2 linked regions of the Thiocystis violascens DSM 198 genome follow. Each later gene encodes a partner of the first gene's protein in a complex. Links are inferred from orthologs where the notes say so. Each region holds a gene or a part of one and is shown on either strand. Other genes may lie near its edges. The genes, in order: pabB and THIVI_RS17400.

Evidence for each region.
Region 2: the proteins of pabB (region 1) and THIVI_RS17400 are in contact, whole or in part, in a solved structure (PDB 8RP0), measured with the Escherichia coli proteins. The link is inferred for Thiocystis violascens DSM 198 from one-to-one orthologs.

What each region holds. Positions count from the first base shown.
Region 1 is NC_018012.1:3,371,944-3,384,194, forward strand. What follows is about bases 5,253-8,071. They hold pabB (aminodeoxychorismate synthase component I), read right to left. Parts: upstream 7,458-8,071; coding sequence 6,048-7,457; downstream 5,253-6,047. Other genes in these bases: hemB (porphobilinogen synthase), read right to left, coding at 5,253-5,807; THIVI_RS14990 (AAA family ATPase), read left to right, coding at 7,926-8,071. Outside these bases: argC (N-acetyl-gamma-glutamyl-phosphate reductase), read left to right, coding at 1-35; iron-sulfur cluster insertion protein ErpA, read left to right, coding at 107-457; THIVI_RS14955 (hypothetical protein), read right to left, coding at 484-786; tyrS (tyrosine--tRNA ligase), read left to right, coding at 933-2,135; THIVI_RS14965 (hypothetical protein), read right to left, coding at 2,209-2,895; THIVI_RS14970 (NAD(P)-dependent oxidoreductase), read right to left, coding at 2,897-3,763; aroE (shikimate dehydrogenase), read right to left, coding at 3,842-4,681; more of hemB, read right to left, coding at 4,794-5,252; more of THIVI_RS14990, read left to right, coding at 8,072-9,416; THIVI_RS14995 (DnaJ C-terminal domain-containing protein), read left to right, coding at 9,739-10,668; THIVI_RS15000 (chaperone modulator CbpM), read left to right, coding at 10,672-10,998; nadC (carboxylating nicotinate-nucleotide diphosphorylase), read right to left, coding at 11,015-11,905; 1,6-anhydro-N-acetylmuramyl-L-alanine amidase AmpD, read left to right, coding at 11,956-12,251. UniProt on the Escherichia coli protein: Part of a heterodimeric complex that catalyzes the two-step biosynthesis of 4-amino-4-deoxychorismate (ADC), a precursor of p-aminobenzoate (PABA) and tetrahydrofolate.
Region 2 is NC_018012.1:3,921,051-3,927,052, reverse strand. Bases 1,434-4,191 are described here. They hold THIVI_RS17400 (anthranilate synthase component II), read right to left. Parts: upstream 3,228-4,191; coding sequence 2,640-3,227; downstream 1,434-2,639. Other genes in these bases: THIVI_RS17395 (DEAD/DEAH box helicase), read right to left, coding at 3,297-4,191; trpD (anthranilate phosphoribosyltransferase), read right to left, coding at 1,594-2,643; trpC (indole-3-glycerol phosphate synthase TrpC), read right to left, coding at 1,434-1,581. Also shown: cAMP-activated global transcriptional regulator CRP, read left to right, coding at 97-753; more of trpC, read right to left, coding at 775-1,433; more of THIVI_RS17395, read right to left, coding at 4,192-5,930. UniProt on the Escherichia coli protein: Part of a heterodimeric complex that catalyzes the two-step biosynthesis of 4-amino-4-deoxychorismate (ADC), a precursor of p-aminobenzoate (PABA) and tetrahydrofolate.

The sequences.
Region 1 (12,251 bases):
CGATGGGCCTGGAATCATTAGCCCTGTTGCCTTGAGGCTTGAACCGGCGGTCGGGAAGACGCACTTCCGTTTAAATAACACCTTCTTTTCGAGGATGACGTCTCCCATGAATGCAGAAGCCGAGCTTGATACCCCGCTGATCTTCACGGCATCCGCCGCCTCGAAGGTTGCTCAACTCATTAAGGAGGAAGGTAATCCCGGTTTAATGCTGCGGGTCTATATTCAGGGCGGCGGCTGTTCGGGTTTTCAGTATGGTTTTACCTTCGACGAGGAACTCCAGGACGGCGATACCGAAATCGTCACCGACGGGGTCAAATTAGTGGTCGACCCAATGAGCATGCAATATCTGATGGGCGCGGAGATCGACTACACGGAAGGCTTGCAGGGTGCTCAGTTCGTCATTCGGAATCCGAACGCAACCACGACCTGCGGCTGCGGTTCCTCGTTTTCAGCCTGAATGATCGGGTGGAAGGCCGCTGGAGGCTAGCGGACTTCGCTCGCGGTCTCTGCGGGAGAAGCGGTCGATAAATCCGCTTTGTTTGGCGGGATTTGTAGCGGGATGATTTGGCGATTCGTGTTGATCGTCGGCTTACTCTCCTTGGGCGCTGCCGCGAACCACTGATAGGCCGTATAGCCGACGGTCGCCAGAACGCAGACTGTCAGGATCTTCAGGATCGCCTTCACGGGGCTTCTTCGCGGTTTGCGAAGCGGCCATTCCTTCTGTTGAAATTTGTAGTCGCGCATCATAAAAAACTGCAAAATCAATGAAAAACGATGTTTCTCCAAGTGTAGTCGGAAAACCTGTCGGGGAACAAGCGAGCGACGCCTTCCGTTTTTTCTTCCCGCGCTTGTGTGCGTTGATCGATCGTCGTACTCTCGCGCGTTTTGCCTGACCCGGCATTCCCGACCAGACATCACAAGGAGTCATCGTTATGGACTCGCTCGAACGTGCGTTCGCGCTCATCCAGCGCGGCACCGAAGAAATCCTGCTCGAAGACGCATTACGCAAAAAACTCGCGCAGCAGCGGCCACTGCGGATCAAGGCGGGCTTCGATCCGACCGCGCCCGATCTCCATCTCGGCCATACGGTGCTGATCCAGAAGTTGCGTCAGTTTCAGGATCTCGGCCATGAAATCCTGTTTTTGATTGGCGATTTCACCGGGATGATCGGCGACCCCACGGGCAAGAGCGCGACCCGCAAGCCGTTGACGCGCGAGCAGATCCAGCAAAACGCGGAAACCTATCAGGAACAGGTCTTCCGCATCCTCGACCCGGACAAGACACGGGTTGTTTTTAACTCGGAGTGGCTGGAGAAGCTCGGCGCCGCTGGCCTGGTCCAGCTTGCGGCGCAGCAGACGGTTGCCCGCATGTTGGAGCGAGACGACTTCTCGAAACGCTACAAGTCGGGCCAGCCCATTGCCATCCACGAATTCCTCTATCCGCTCATCCAGGGGTATGACTCGGTGGCCCTGAAGGCCGATGTCGAATTGGGCGGCACGGACCAGAAATTCAATCTTCTGGTTGGGCGCCAACTGCAGGCGATCTACGGTCAGGAACCCCAGGTCGTGATCACGCTGCCAATCCTGGAGGGATTGGATGGCGTGCAGAAAATGTCGAAATCGCTTGGCAACTATATCGGGATCACGGATTCGCCCGACGAGATGTTCGGCAAGCTCATGTCGATTTCCGATGATCTGATGTGGCGTTACTTCGAGCTGCTGAGTCGCCGCGAGATGTCGGAGATCCTCGCCTGGCAGTCCGCCGTGCGCGACGGTGCGAACCCGCGAGACATCAAGTTCGAGCTTGGGTTGGAGTTGGTGACGCGGTTCCATGGCCCGGATCAGGCCAGGCAGGCGCTGGATGGCTTCATCGCCCGCTTTCAGCGTGGCGCCCTGCCCGACGATCTTCCGGAGATCAGCCTCGCGTGCGGCGAAGACGGCGTGCTTGCGATCGCCAATCTATTGAAGGAGGCGAACCTCGTGAAGAGCACGTCCGAGGCGATCCGCATGATCGGGCAGGGGGCGGTGCGCATCGATGGCGAACGGATCGAGGACGCGCATTTGAGCTGTCCTGTTGGTAGCTGTCATGTTTACCAAGTGGGAAAACGCAAATTTGCGAAGGTTTGTCTGACCTGAGCGGTTGTTTGCCTGTGCGGCTCCAATTGCCGAATTCAGGTTGAAGATCGCCAACGACCCGTCCCGCCCGCGCTCAGTGCCGCCGTGTCATTTCGGGATCGAGCCGGGCGAGGAAGAGCGCGATCCGCTGACCGGGTTGCGCGACATCCAGGCCGCTCGCCGCCAGGTTTTCCAGCAGGCGGGCGGATCGGTCGGCAAGTTGCGCGATCTGTTCTGGATCGAACAGATCCAGCGCGGCCGCGACCTCGTCGAGCGGGGCGTCAAGCAGTGTCGGCGCCAGTTCGTCCGGCGCGATGGGGGATTGCGGATGCAGTAGATCCGCGATCAGCGGATGCTCCAGCAGACGAAAATGGATCTGGCGCGCCGCTTCCTCGTCAGCCAGTTCCTGCCGCGCCAGCGGATCGGCCCCGGCGGCCTTGCGGATCGCCCGCATGATGAGATCGATCAATTTGCGGAGCGCCTCACGTTCCCGCGCATGGTCCTCCGGCAGCCCGAAGGATTGTTCGTACTGACGCTCCAGCGATTCCTTGAGTTCGAGGACGATCTCGCTACCCGCGTCGGGCGGCAGTTCGACCGCGCGCCGAACCAGCGCCCGAAAACTCTCCCGAAAGGCTTCCATCTCCTCATGGTCGGCTTTTTGCGCCGCCAGCAGTGCCTCGGGCGAGACCTCCGGGGCGGGCCAGGCGAACAGCGGGTTTTCGTGCCGGCGTCTCAGATGACGCTCGCGTCGGCCGGGTTTGTGGGTGAAGGGGAGTTCCATATCAGGATGCACGCACGGTCAGGGCTTCGTAAATGGCGGAGTAATCCTGATCGGCCAGCCCCAGGGCCTCGGCGCGCAGGCAACTCGCCTCGATGGCGGCCATCAGGCCGGTGTCCAGACCCGCCTCGTCGGCGACCCGACGGAACAGCCGGACATCCTTGTGCAGATGCTTGAGCGGAAAGTTGGCGGCCCCGTATTCGTGGCTCAGATACTTGTCGAGCTTCTTGTCGAAGGTCTTGGCATGGAGCGCGCTCCCGCGCAGCAGGCTCATGAACTGTTCGACCGCGATGCCCTCGTGGCGCACTAGCCCGAGACTGAGCGCAAAGGTCGCGGTCAGGCCGGCGATCAATTGATTCATCGCGAGCTTGAGCGCGGCGCCCTGTCCGACCTCGCCGATGCGTTGCGGGTCGCGGCTCAGATCCCTGAACACCGGCAGACAGCGCTCGAACAGATCGACATCGCCGCCGGCCATGAGGATGAGCGCGCCCTCGCGCGCCTCCGGCAGACTGCCGAGCACGGGGGCTTCCAGATACTCGCCGCCCTGCGCCGCGACATGGGCGGCGATCGAGCGGCTCTCGCGCGGGGCGATGGTGCCCATCTGGACGAGGATACGGCCCGCCAGCGCGTCGGCATCGCCGCCCTCGAAGAGGGTATTCAGGATGGCCTGCGCGTCGCTCAGGACCAAAAGCGTCAGATCCGCGGCGGCGATGGCCTCGGCGGCGGTCGGCGCGAGATGGAGTCCGCGCTGACGGGCGGACTCGGCCCGCTCGGCGCCCCGGTTCCAGCACGTCACCTCGCGCCCCTGGCGTTTCAGCCGCAGCGCGATTTCCGAACCCATCAGGCCCATTCCAAGGACAGCGGTCTTCATGCGCAAGCTCCTGTGAAACCCTGTCCGGCAGGTCAGGCGTGGTTTACAAGCCGGTTCCACCAACCTGCCGGACAGGGTTTATCCGCGTAACAATTTGATGACAGGCAGGGTTTCCGGCCTCGCGCCCCGCCACAGCCAGAAGGCTTCCGCCGCCTGCTCGACCAGCATGCCAAGCCCGTCGAGCGCGCGTGCCGCGCCATGTGTCCGGCCCCAACGCTGGAAGGCGGTCGGGGCGTCGCCATAGAGCATGTCATAGATCCAGCCGCCGTCGCTCAGACAATCCTCGGGGATCGCCGGCACGGCATCGCTCAGACCCGCCGAGGTGGCATTGACGATGAGGTCGAACGACTCGCCTTCCAACGCCTTCAGACCGCGACCCTCGACCGTGCCGCCCGCGCCGGGCGTCGCCGAAGGGAACGCCGCGCCAAGCGCGGCCAGTTCGATGGCCTTCGAGACCGTCCGGTTGGCGATCAACAGGCGCTCCGGCCCGGTCTCCAGCAAGGGCAACAACACCCCGCGCGCCGCGCCGCCAGCGCCCAGCAGCAGTACCCGCGCGCCCTGGAAACGAAAACCGTGGTTGTCGCCCAGATCCCGAACGAGCCCAACGCCATCGGTGTTGTCCCCGCGCAGCCGGCCATCGTCCAGCCGGATAAGGGTATTGACCGCGCCCGCCAGTTCGGCCCTCGGACTACGTTCGTCCGCCAGCGCCCAGGCTTGCTCCTTGAAGGGCACGGTGACATTGAGCCCGCGTCCGCCCTCGGCGAAAAAACGGCGCGCATCGCCCGCGAAGTCGTTCGGATCGCCAAGGATTCGACCGTACTCCAGACACTGGCCGGTCTGGCGCGCGAATTCGGCATGGATCAACGGCGATTTACTGTGGGCGATGGGGTTGCCGATGACGGCGTAACGATCAGACATGGTCAGTCCCGCGACCGTCGACAGTCGGTCGGCTCTCTGTGACGGAAGAAGTCGACAACATGTCGACTACCCCAGATGCCGGCAACATGCCAGCGGTCCCAGGGGGGCGCCATCACTCGGCCAGCCAGCGCGCCACGTCCTTGGCGTAATAGGTCAGGACGCCGTCGGCCCCGGCCCGTTTCATGGAGAGCAGCGCCTCCAGCACCACCGACTTTTCGTTCAGCCAGCCGTTCATGCTCGCGGCCTTGAGCATGGCGTATTCGCCGCTGACCTGATAGACGAAGGTGGGTGCGCCGAACTGATCCTTGATGCGCCGCACGATATCCAGATAGGGCAGGCCGGGCTTGATCATGACCATGTCGGCGCCCTCGGCCAGATCCAACGCGACCTCGTGGATGGCCTCGTCCGAGTTGGCGGGATCCATCTGATAAGTGTATTTGTTGCCGGCCCCCAGATTGGCGGCGGAGCCTACCGCATCGCGGAAAGGACCGTAATAGCTCGACGCATACTTGGCCGAATAGGCGAGGATGCGGGTGTGGATATAACCGGCGGCCTCCAGAGCCGTGCGCACCGCGCCGATGCGCCCATCCATCATGTCCGAGGGGGCCACGATGTCGGCGCCCGCCTCGGCATGCGAGAGCGCCTGGCGCACCAGCACCTCGACGGTCTCATCGTTCATCACGTAGCCGGCATCGTCGATCAGTCCATCCTGACCGTGCGTGGTAAAAGGGTCGAGCGCCACGTCGGTCATGATCCCAAGCTCCGGCACGGCGTCCTTCAGCGCCCGCACGGCGCGCTGGGCCAGCCCGTCCGGGTTGAACGCCTCGCAGGCATCCAGCGACTTGGCCGACAGCGGCGTGACCGGGAAGAGCGCCATCGCCGGAATCCCCAAGCGATGCGCCTCGCGCGCGTCCTCGACCAGCAGATCGATGCTCAGACGCTCGACGCCTGGCATGGAGGCGACCGGCTCGCGCTGCCCTGAGCCTTCCAGGACGAAAACCGGATAAATCAGGTCATCCGGGGTCAGCGTGTTCTCGCGCATCAGGCGGCGCGAGAAGTCGTCGCGACGCATCCGCCGCAGACGGGTGACGGGGAAGGCGGCGCGAGGGGTATCGAGAAAGTGCATGGGAAGTGGCCTCGGGTAAGGGGTTTAATTGCGGATCCGGCGCGCCCGGAACCATCCCGGGGCTTCAGGCCGGATACCATAGCTCAGGAGACGCGATGGCTCCAGTCAGCAATTCTCGGTTTGAACGTCACGGCTATGAGCAGCGGTGTCCCTGACGCCGTTCATGGTTCGAGAGCCTCACCACGAACGGCGTCAGCCTCACCACGAACGGCGTCAGGATCACCGCGAACGGCGTCAGGATCACCGCGAACGGCGTAGATGCCGCTGTTCGAGCAAATCCAGCAGGGGAGCGGCCTTGTGGTAGGTCTCGCGGTACTCGGATTCGGGATCGGAGTCGGCGACGATGCCACCGCCCGCCCAGAGTCGGGCGATTCCGTTGGCATGAATCAGGGTGCGGATGACGATGTTGGTCTCCATGGCGCCGTCGAATCCGAGATAGCCGAGCGCGCCGCAATAGACGCCGCGCCGCTGGGGTTCCAGTTCCTCGATGATCTCCATGGCGCGCCGCTTGGGCGCGCCGGTGATGGATCCGCCGGGAAAGCAGGCGCGCAGCAGATCCAGCGCGGTGCGGTTCTCGGCCAGCCGGCCGGTGACGGTGCTGACCAGGTGCTGGATCCGCGCGTAACGCTCGACCTCGAACAGACGGGGAACCTGGACGCTGCCAGGGACGCAGACCTTGCCGAGATCATTGCGCAGGAGGTCGACGATCATGACGTTCTCGGCGCGGTCCTTGGGGCTGAGGCGCAATTCCTCCGTCAGGCGCCGATCCGCGTCGGGGGTTTCCCCCCTGGGGCGCGTGCCCTTGATGGGCTGGGTCTCGACCCCGCCCGCGCGCACCGTCAGGAAGCGTTCGGGAGAAGAGCAGAGCACCTGACCGTCGGGCGTGGCGAGATAGGCGCCGAAGGGCGCGGGATTGATTCGCCGTAACTGGCGGTAGGCATCCCAGGGGTCGCCTTGCGCCGGGGCGGCGAAGCATTGGGCAAAGTTGACCTGGTAGCAGTCGCCCTCGTGGAGATAGCGCTTGATCCGCGCGATGGCCTCCAGATACTGCCCGTGGCTCATGTTCGGTCTGACCCGGTCGAGTATCCGATAGCACTCTCGCGGACGCATGCCTGTCCCTTTGGGCCGATCCGGCGACAGCAGATCCGAATACGCCTTCAGACGGGCCTCGTCCGGGGCGAACAATCGGCTGCGCCGCTCGGCATGGTCCACCACCAGCGCCCAGTCGTAGATTCCTATCGCCATGTCCGGCAGCCCTTCGGTTCCGCTCGGGGCGAGCCCTTCAAGGTCGCGCGCGCGCCTCGAAAAATCGATGAAACGGCGGGACAGATCGTAACCGAAGTAGCCGATGGCGCCGCCGCAAAACGGCAGACCTTCGAGGCGCGGTCGGGTCGGTCCAAGCGCCTCGCCCAGCAGGTCGAATGGATCGCCCAGGGAGACGCGGATTCCTTGCGGGGACTGGATACGGGTCGTGAGCCCGCGCGTGACGAGTACCGTGCCGGGGTCGGCGGAGAGGACGTCATAGCGGCCCAGGGCGCCGAAGGGTCGTCCGCTGTCGAGAAAGACGGGCCAGGCGCGGTGCGTCAGGGCGTCGAACAGATCGGCGCTGTCGGGTCGATAGGGAAGATCCTGAATCAATGGGAACGTCATACCGGATGGATGTCCGTCACCCGCAACGACTTCGGACACGCAGCCCTGGCGAAAATCGGCAGCGGGGTTGGTGGGCGGTTGCGGGTCGGCGAGTGGTCGATGGTTATGTGAGCGTGAACGCGGCACGCACGGAAGGATGCCACGGAACCGGCGGAGCCGCTTGTCCTTCTCCGCGTCGCTTCGCCAGGCGATCCAGCGGTGGCAGGCGCGCATGCCGCATCTGTACTAAACTTTCCGCCGGGATATTCCACGCATCCGGCTTACTGAGTGTATCCCGCCATCCCGGCTGCGCCATCCTCGATCCTGGGCGCGGCATCTTCCGTCGCCACGTTGTCACGCGGATGAAGGTCTCGCGATGTTGCACCCAAACATTCTCCCCCGGCCGATTCTAACCCTGCCTGGTTGGACCAGTCCCATCGGTGCCCTGGTCGACAATCCGGTGCCGGCTGCCTTGGCGTCGTGACCGAGATGACCCCGGATCTCCATGACCTGGAACTGCTACTGCGTTCCGACACGCCGATTATCCTGATCGAGTCGATCGAGGAGCCGCGGGTGCTCGAACTCTTCGCCCGGCTGGCGATGCGTCTGTCCGAGCCCGCGTTCTGCTGGACCGTTACCGACGGACTTCAGCGGATCGAGTTCGACGCCCCGGCCCAGCAGCCGCTCGCGGATCCCGGCGAGATTTTGCGTCACATCAAACTCACCAATCAGCGCGGCATCTATCTGTTGCTCGATTTTCATCCCTATCTGGACAAGCCCCTGCACGTTCGGCTGTTGAAGGAAATCGCGCAGGGCTACGCCAATCTGCCGCGCACACTCATCCTGGTCAGTCACGGACTGGAGATTTCCCCCGAACTGCGTCATCTCAGCGTGCGCTTTTCGTTGCGACTACCCGATCGCCAACGCATCCAGACCCTGATCCGCGAGGAGGCCCGGCGCTGGCAGGAGACCGTCCAGGATCGTCCGGTGCGCGCCAGCCGCGAGGCTGTCGAACAGCTCACCGACAATCTGCTGGGCATTACCGAATCCGATGCCCGTCGTCTCATCCGCAACGCTATCCGCCACGACGGTGCCATTACCCAGGATGACGTGCAGACCGTCAAGCGCGCCAAGTACGAACTCCTCAGCCCCGAGGGCATCATCAGCTTCGAGCATGACACCCGTTCCTTCGCCGAGGTCGCCGGTCTCGACAACCTCAAGGCGTGGATCGACCGTCGCCGCGACGCTTTCCTCGATCCCGCCCGCCAGCGCGACCATCCGCGCGGCATTCTCTTGCTGGGTGTGCAGGGCGGCGGCAAGAGTCTCGCCGCCAAGGCCGTCGCCGGTCGCTTTGGGGTGCCGCTGCTGCGGATCGATTTCGGCGCGCTCTATGACAAATACATCGGCGAGACCGAGAAGAATCTGCGCCGGGCGCTGGACACCGCCGACCTCATGGCGCCCTGCGTACTCTGGATCGACGAGATCGAAAAGGGCATCGCCAGCGGCTCGGAAGACGAGGGGGTGGGCCGGCGCATCCTCGGCACGCTGCTGATCTGGATGGCGGAACGCGCCACGCGGGTGTTTCTGGTCGCCACCGCCAACGACATCTCGCGGTTGCCGCCCGAACTCATCCGCAAGGGCCGCATCGACGAACTCTTCTTCGTCGATCTGCCTACCGCCGAGGTCCGCCGCGAGATCTTCGCGATCCATCTGCGCCAGCGCGGTCAGGAGCCCGACCGTTTCGATCTGAACGCCTTGGCCGAGGCGAGCGAGGGTTTCACCGGCGCCGGCATCGAGCAGGCGGTGGTCTCCGCGCTCTACGCGGACACGACGCGCGACGGCGCGCTGGAGACCGCGACCTTGCTCGGCGAACTGGCCAGCACCCAGCCGCTTTCGGTCATCATGGACACCCAGATTCAGGCGCTACGAACCTGGGCCAGAGAGCGGACCGTGCCCGCGCATGGTCCCGAGCGGTATTAAACCGCGCCCGGCGCGGTATGCGATGTTTATAGATTGAATCGACCCCGGAAGCCTCCATGATCGTCGGAGCTGGCACGGTTTAAAATGTTTAAAAATGAAATCGTTAAACCGCGTCGACGCCGACATTGCAGATGGATGCCAACTTGGCTGACCACTTAAGACGACGCATACCGTACCGGACGCGGTTTAGAGACATCCAGGGCGTTATCCGATTGCGGCCTTGATCCGGCGGAAAGATGCAATCGCTCCCCATCGCCCCCATTTTCGGCGATGGTTCGGGTCTCTCCGAGTGTCTGTCCGCCCATTTTCCCGAGACGTTGCGATGCAATACAAGGACTACTACAAAACCCTCGGCGTGGCGCGCAACGCCTCGCAAGACGAGATCAAGCGCGCCTATCGCCGGCTGGCGCGCAAGTTTCACCCGGACGTCAGCAAGGAAGCGAACGCCGAGGCGCGCTTCAAGGAGGTCAACGAGGCCAACGAGGTTCTGCACGATCCGGAGAAACGCGCCGCCTACGACGCGCTCGGCAGCAACTGGCGCGCCGGGCAGGATTTCCGACCGCCGCCCGGTGCCGCCGGCAATCGGGAGTTTCATTTCAATCCGGGCGAAGCGGCCGATTTCAGTGATTTCTTTTCCAGCATCTTCGGGCGCGCCTTCCATTCCGATGCCAGGGAAACCCGCCGCCGCCGCGGCCAGGACCAAAATATCAAAATCGCCATCGATCTTGAGGACGCCTATCGCGGCGCGACTCGTCAGATCAAGCTCGACGCGCAGGAAACCGCCGCGGACGGCAGCCGCAACACGCGCTCGCGCACCCTGAACGTTCGTATTCCGGAAGGGGTTACCCAGGGCCGGCAGATCCGGCTCGCGGGGCAGGGCGCGGCCGGACTGAATGGCGGTCCGCCCGGCGATCTCTACCTGGAGATCGAGCTTGCTCCCCATCGGCATTTCACGCCAGACGGCAAGGATATTCAGCTTCGCCTGCCCATTGCCCCCTGGGAGGCGGCCCTAGGCGCCTCCGTGACCGTGCCGACCCTGGGCGGCTCGGTGAGCCTGAAGATCCCGGCGGGCTCTCAGAGCGGACAGAAGCTGCGCCTGAAAGGGCGCGGTCTGCCCGGCAAGCCGCCCGGCGATACGATCGTGGTGCTGGAGATCGTCGCGCCACCGGCCAACACCGAGGCCGCGCGCGAGGCGTATCGACTCATGGCCGAGCGTCTGAATTTCAACCCGCGGGCCGAGTTGGGAGTCTGATCCATGGCGCAGATCGAGAGCGGCATTGAAGGGATCGTGCTGGATGAAGCCGTGACCGTTTCGCTGACGGAACTCACCCAGCTTTGCGGCGCCAATGGTCGCGCCATCGAACTCATGGTCATCGAGGGCGTGCTGCGGCCCCAGGGCGGACAGCCAGGGGACTGGCGCTTTAGCGGCGAGGAGGTTCGTCGCGCCCGCCGCGCCGTCCGACTCCAGCACGACCTGGACTTGAACCTCGCCGGCGCCGCGCTCGCGCTCGACCTGCTCGATGAACTGGAACGCCTGCGCGAGCGCCTGCAAGCGCTCGAACGGCAACTCGGCGAACGGTGATTCTGAACAGCGCCTCCTAAAGCGTCACCAATCGCATCGACAGATCCACCGCCGTGACATCCTTGGTGAGCGCGCCGACCGAGATGCGATCGACGCCCGTCTCGGCGATCGGGCGGACGGTCTTGAGATCGATGCCGCCGGAGGCTTCCAGCCGGGCGCGTCCGGCGTTCAGGGCCACCGCGCGGCGGAGTTCTTCCAGCGTGAAGTTATCGAGCAGAACCAACTCCGCCCCGGCGTCCAACGCCTGCTCCAGTTCGGCGAGCGACTCCACCTCGATCTCGATCCCGACACCCGCGTTCAGCGCGCGGGCGGCCTCCAGCGCGGCGCGGATCGAGCCGGCCGCCAGGATGTGGTTTTCCTTGATGAGAATGGCGTCGAACAGACCGATGCGATGATTGTGACAGCCGCCGCAGAGCACGGCGTATTTCTGCTGAAGACGCAACCCCGGCAAGGTCTTGCGGGTGTCCAGCACGCGCACCGGCAGCCCCGCGACCGCGTCGGCGTACTGGCGCGCGCGGGTTGCCGTGCCGGCGAGGGCTTGTAGATAATTCATCGCCGTGCGTTCCCCGGTCAGCAGCGCGCGCGAGGCGCCTTCCAGCACGCACAGGCGCTGTCCGGGCACGATGCGATCGCCATCCTCGGCTTCCCAGCGGATGACGCTCGCGGGATCCAGTCGCCGAAACACCGTCTCGAACCAGGCGCAACCGCAGAGTGTCGCGGGTTCGCGGGTGATCAGTTCGGCCCGCGCGCGCTGCCCCGCGGGCAACAGGGCGGCGGTCAGGTCGCCCGCGCCCATATCTTCGGCCAGGGCGGCGTCGATCTGGGACTCGATGACCTGGCGCTCGGGCAGATGATGGCGGAGGGTGGAGCGGTTTGGCAGGACTGGATCTGGGGTGGATTGTTCCATGGACACTGTGCTCGGAAGAGTGGGCGCGTAAGAATAGGCTTGGAATCACGATGACAGAATACGCCGGTTCAACCGGCGCCGGCATCTCGGGGATCGACGCCGAGGGCTGGCTCCAGGGCGCACTGCGCCATCCCTCGCCGAATCAGGACGCCCGACCGCCCGGCGCGCCGATCGACCTGCTGGTGATCCACAATATCAGTCTCCCGCCGGGTGCATTCGACGGAGACTGGATCGACGATTTGTTCCTGAATCGGCTCGATCCCAGCGCGCATCCCTATTTCGCCGCCATCGCCGGGATTCGTGTCTCGGCGCATCTGCTGATCCGCCGTGACGGGACTCTGATCCA
Region 2 (6,002 bases), 550 kb from region 1 along the record:
TCCGGTTTTTCAGTGTCGGGAGGCTAGCATAGTTCGACAAGGCTCGTCGGCATGCCTAGAATCGGAAGCAACCCCAGCCCTTGAACAGACCACTCTATGAGCATACTGAAACCGCTGCAGGAACCCCCTCGCTGGCTGGAGCCATTTCTGGCGCAATGCCACACCAAAACCTACGAGAAAAATGTCGATTTCATCCGTCAGGGACAGGCGGCGGAAACCCTGTACTACCTCATCGAGGGTTCGGTCGCGGCCATGATCGACGACGAGGAAGAACGTCGCGAATTATTGCTGGCCTACATCAACAAGGGCGAATTCATCGGCGAGATGGGCTTGTTCGTTCCGCAGAATACCCGGAGCGTGATCATTCGCACCCGCACGAAATGCAAGGTCGCCGAAATTACCTATCAACGTCTTGATCGCTTACTGAGCGACGAGCTCAAGGATGTCGCCAAGGAGTTCCTCTACAGTATCGGCCTGCAACTCTCGCAACGGCTGCGCACGACCAGCCGCAAGGTCGGTCATCTCGCGTTTCTCGATGTCACGGGACGTATCGCCGGAACCCTGCTCGATCTCTGCAAACAACCCGACGCCATGACCCATCCGGACGGCATGCAGATTCGCGTGACCCGCCAGGAACTCGGACGCATCGTCGGCTGTTCGCGCGAGATGGCCGGGCGGGTCATCAAAGCCCTGGAGGAACAAGGATTGGTGAGCGTCAAGGGCAAGACGATCGTGGTCTTCGGAACGCGCTAGGGCGGACCGGCGACACGCGATCTATCCGGCGGGAGTGAAAAACAGCCGCGCCAACTCGGCGCCCGGATCCTCGGCCCGCATGAAGGCTTCGCCGACCAGAAAGGCATTCACCCCTTGCGCGCGCATGCGCGCGACATCGTCGCGGCTCAAAATGCCGCTCTCGGTGACCAGCAGCCGATCGGCGGGGATGGGCCCGAGCAGATCGATGGTTGTCTCCAGGCTTACCTCGAAGGTCCGCAGATTCCGATTGTTGACGCCGATCAGGCGTCCGGGTACCGCCAGCGCGCGTTCCAGTTCCAGCGCGTCATGCACCTCGACCAGCACATCCATGCCGAGCGCCTGCGCGAGCGCGTTCAAGTCGCGCAGACTCGCGTCGTCGAGACAGGCCGCGATCAGCAGGATACAGTCGGCGCCCATCGCGCGGGCCTCGTGGACCTGATAGGGGTCGATGATGAAATCCTTGCGAATCGCCGGCAACGCGCAGGCCGCGCGCGCCTCCTTCAGATACGCATCGCTGCCCTGGAAGAAATCGATATCGGTCAGCACCGAGAGACAGGCCGCGCCGCCGTGGGCATAACTGACCGCGATCTCGGCGGGCCGAAAATCCGCGCGCAGCAGGCCCTTGCTCGGGCTGGCCTTTTTGATCTCGGCGATCACCGCCGGCTGACCGGCGGCGATCTTCGCGTGCAGCGCGTCGGCGAAACCGCGCGCCGGTTCGTCGCCAGCCAGCGCGATAAGTTCGGACAGCGGCAGGCGTTCGGAACGCGCACGCACCTCTTCCGCCTTCCGATGGACGATCTTTTTCAGGATGTCGGGTGTGTCGGCCATGCGCTTGTCCTCCTAAACCGCGTCCAGAGTGACGACGGGGCATGCAAAACTCGCGGTCAGCACGATCAATCGCTCCAGCCGCCGCGCGGCCTCGCCGCTTGCAAGCGCGGCATCCGCCAGCGCCATGCCCTCCGCCAGAGTCTCGGCGCGACCCGCCGCGTAAATGGCCGCCCCGGCATTGAGCTGGACGATGTCGCGCGCCGGACCCGGCTGGTTGGCCAGAACCCCGCGCAGCATGGCGAGACTCTCCAGGGGATCATTGACACGGATCGTCTCAAGATCGGCGCGGACGAGTCCGAAATCCTCGGGCCGGATGCCGTAGCGGTGAATCGCGCCGTCCTTCAGCTCGGCCACGTCCGTGGTATCGGCGATGCTGATCTCGTCCAAGCCATCGCGGGCATGGACCACCAGCACATGCCGGCTGCCCAGCCGTTGCAGAACCTGCGCCAATGGCTCCAGCAGGGTCGGACTGAAAACGCCCAGCACCTGATTGGGCACGCCGGCCGGGTTGGTCAAGGGTCCAAGAATATTGAAGATGGTGCGCGCGCCCAACTCGCGGCGCGGCCCGATCGCGTGCTTCATCGCGCCGTGATGGCCGGGCGCGAACATGAAACCGACACCGACCTCGCGCACGCAGCGCGCGACCTGATCGGGCGTCAGCGTCAGATTCACGCCGGCCGCCTCCAGGACATCGGCGGCCCCGGATTTGCTGGAAACCGAGCGGTTGCCATGCTTGGCGACATGACAACCCGCCGCCGCCGCCACGAACATACTGGTGGTCGAGACGTTGAAGGTGCCCGAAGCATCCCCTCCGGTGCCGACGATGTCGACAGTCTGTTCCAGCCCGCCAAGCTCCACGCCGGTCGCCAGCTCGCGCATCACCGATGCCGCCGCGGCGATTTCGGTCACCGTCTCGCCCTTCATGCGCAGCGCCACCAGAAAGCCCGCGATCTGGGCGGATGTCGCGCCGCCGGTCATGATGGCGCGCATCACGGCGGTCATTTCCTCTTCGCCGAGATCATGCCGTTCGAGACAGCAGGCGATGGCGTCCTTGATATTCATTCGTCGCGACCCTCGATGAAGTTGCGCAGCAGGTCATGACCCTGCTGGGTCAGGATCGACTCGGGATGGAACTGCACGCCCTGAATGGGCAATTCGCGGTGACGCACACCCATGATGGCGTCGCGGACACCATCCTCGGTCTCGGTCCAGGCGGTAACGTCGAGACAATCCGGCAGGGTCGATTGATCGATGACGAGCGAGTGATAGCGAGTCGCCTCGAACGGATTGGCCAGCCCGTGGAACACGCCCCGATCCGTGTGATGCATTGGCGAGGTCTTGCCATGCATCACCGCTGGTGCCTTGACGATCTGGCCGCCGAAGGCTTGTCCGATCGACTGATGACCGAGACAGACGCCCAACATCGGCACCCGGCCCGCCATCGCCCGAATCAGCGGCACCGAGATGCCGGCCTCGTTCGGCGTGCAGGGGCCAGGCGAGATCACGATGCGTTCCGGCTGCAAGGCCGCCACCTGCTCGACCGAAAGCTCGTCGTTGCGCACCACCCGCACCTCGGCGCCCAGTTCGCCGAAATACTGCACCAGGTTGTAGGTGAAGGAATCGTAATTGTCGATCATCAGCAGCATAAAGCGTCTATCCTGTTTTCGTTCGGTATGGCCATCGCCGCCAATGCGCGGGTTTGCTCTGTCGGTCGCTCATTCCCCAAAGAATTCATTGGGTAATCGAATCTTCCAGTCCGGCATCAACACCAGGTCGCAATGTACGACAGTCCCGCCGGGATCGACCAGCTCGAACTCGCCCACGCGCGGCGCCTGCTCAACGGCATAGTGATCGGACATCAGCCGCAGCACGGCCCGTTTGTATTCGGTATCCAGGTTGCCGGCCAACTGCGGGCCTTTCATTTCCAGCACCGCCACCCGGTTTGTCTCCTGAGCGCGTTGCAGGGCAAAAATGAAATCGGGATAAATTCTACCCCGCCGCCAGCCCTGAATCCCGTACTGCTGACGCGCGACGTTGCGATGCCACCAGGTCAGGGTGGCCTCGCTGTCGAGATAGACCGCGATGTTGCGCTCGTCCTGACTGGAAAAATCGCCCTTGTAGAGCGGCGCGAACAGGCTTTTCGTCAGTGGTCCACCAGCCTTCCCGATCAGTTGTTCGGCGCCCTCCGGCTCGTAGGTGTCGGCCTGGAACGGCATCCGCCAGTTATGATCGTCGGTGCGCAGCCGGAACTGAATCCGCCCCTCGGCAACCGCCGCTCGGAATACCGCCTCGGCCATGCGGTCGCGTTCGCCGTCCAGCCAGTGACGCAATTGCTCGACGATCAGCCCGCCCAAAGCGCCCAGCTTCTTGGCAGCGAAGCCGCGCGCCGTCAACCCCACCAGCAGGCGCCCGACGATCGCGCGGGCAATCCAGGCATTCGGCACCAGATCGGACACCATCCGCACCGTATAGGCGGGATCGAAACGCAGCATCTCCACGCTGTGACCGCTGATCTCGTCAAGGATGCGTTCCTCGCCCACATCGGCCAGCCGGAAGCGGCGCATCTGCTGTTCGGCGCTTTGCGCGTTGTCAGGAATTTGCGCGATCAGCGGCGCGGGATCGAGCGCCGACCAGTCCAGATGGAACAGGATATCCTGCTCATAATCGAGCGGTCGAATCCTGCCGCCGTTAACCGCGAGCACCTGGGGCAAATAGATTTCGGTCGTGGCGAAGACCGCGCGCCGGGGAATGGATCGAGCGCCGCCGTCGCACCCGCCGCTGTCGCCGCCGATCCGAAGCTCTTTCACCAGATCGCCCAGCCCGTCTTCTTCCAGCCCGGTCTTGATGGCCTCCACCACGTCCGCCGTCGTGGCATGGTGGGTGATCACATAGCTTTCGTCGAGCAGTGGGATCCCCGTCTTGTCGGCCTGCGGCTGGCGCAGGATGCGCCCGACCAGTTGGGTCAGGGCCGTTCGATTCTGGCTGGCCGCGAGGGCGCAGAGCACGTAGGCGAAAGGGCAATCCCAACCCTCTTGGAGCGCCTGCTTGGTGATGATGACCCGCACCCGGTTGGCCGGTGAGAGCAAGTCCTGATTCTCGGGGTTCGCCAGTTCGTTGGTATCGGCCGTCTTGATGGCGATTTCGGCCGCGTCCAGTCCCGCCGTGAGCAACCAGTCTCGGGCGTCGAGCGCATGAATATGGACGCCGTCGCGTTGATCACGACCGGTGCGCTCCACCTGGACCAACAGAATCGGACGAATGTAGCGACCGCGTTCGCCGTGCAGTCGCCGCGCCTCGGTGTGCAGCCGATTCAGGCAGTCGAGCGCCGCGCTCAGGGTATTGCGCCAGTCGGTCCCCTGGCGGGGATCGAGATTCAAGGGCATCTTGATCATGCCCTCGCGGTCCAGTTCGGTGCCCGCCACCTCGACCAAAATATTGGCATGGCGGGCCGATCGCGGGCTCGCGCCGCCTCGCGCCGCCACGTCCTTCGGGGTCGCGGTCAGTTCCAGCACGAAACAGGGGTTGAAGCCGTAGAGGGTCGCGAAGGCCAGTTCCGAAATCGCCTTGTGGCCCTCGTCCATGACCACCACCGGGCGGATCAGGCGCAGGGCGTTCCCCAGCGAATCCTTGATTTGCGGTCTTTGAAAAGTCGAACTCGCCAAATCGTAAATGTCGAGATTGGGGATTCGCTCCAACTCAACGGCGTGGGTCTGCTGATCGTCGCGCGGGAAAAAACCTCGTACATCGCCGCGATCGCGAAACATCCGCAAGGATTCGCAGCTCTGCCGGTTGGCCGATGGCAGCATCAGCAGCATGACGCACAGATGCGATTCGACATCGCGGGCGTCGAGCGGATCGCCCTTTTCCAGAATCCGCACCCGTCCCGCCGCCGCGCGGTCGAGCATCTGCCGATAGGGGTGCTGGCGGTCGGTCAATTGGCGCTTGGTCTGGCTGTAGATCGCCTCGTTGGGCACGATCCACAGCACAAAGCCGGTGTTCCGGCTCAGATAGCGCCCGAAGAGACGCGACAGCGCGGCGACCGCCAGATAGGTCTTGCCGCCACCGGTGGGCACCTTGAACACGGCATTGGGCGTCGGCCGACCGATGCCATCCAGGCGCGGCGAGTAGGGAATGGCAACGCGCGAGGGCGGAAGCTGGCCTGCCGTCTTGAGCGCACTCCAGGTCTTGGCGGGGAAATCGGGCACCTCCCGCAGCAGATCCGGGTCGGTCTCTCCAGCATTGGCGGCGCTGATCTTATCCGCCTTCGCCTTCTGTACCGACAGCTCGGTCAGATAGGCGTCGAACAGGGTCAGCACCCGTGCCTGGTAGTCAAGATCGCGCAGAGGCATTCAATTGACTCCACACAGCAACCAGTCTCCGAAGGGAGGCATCCGGCGCAAGGCGATGGCCGGTCGATTCTT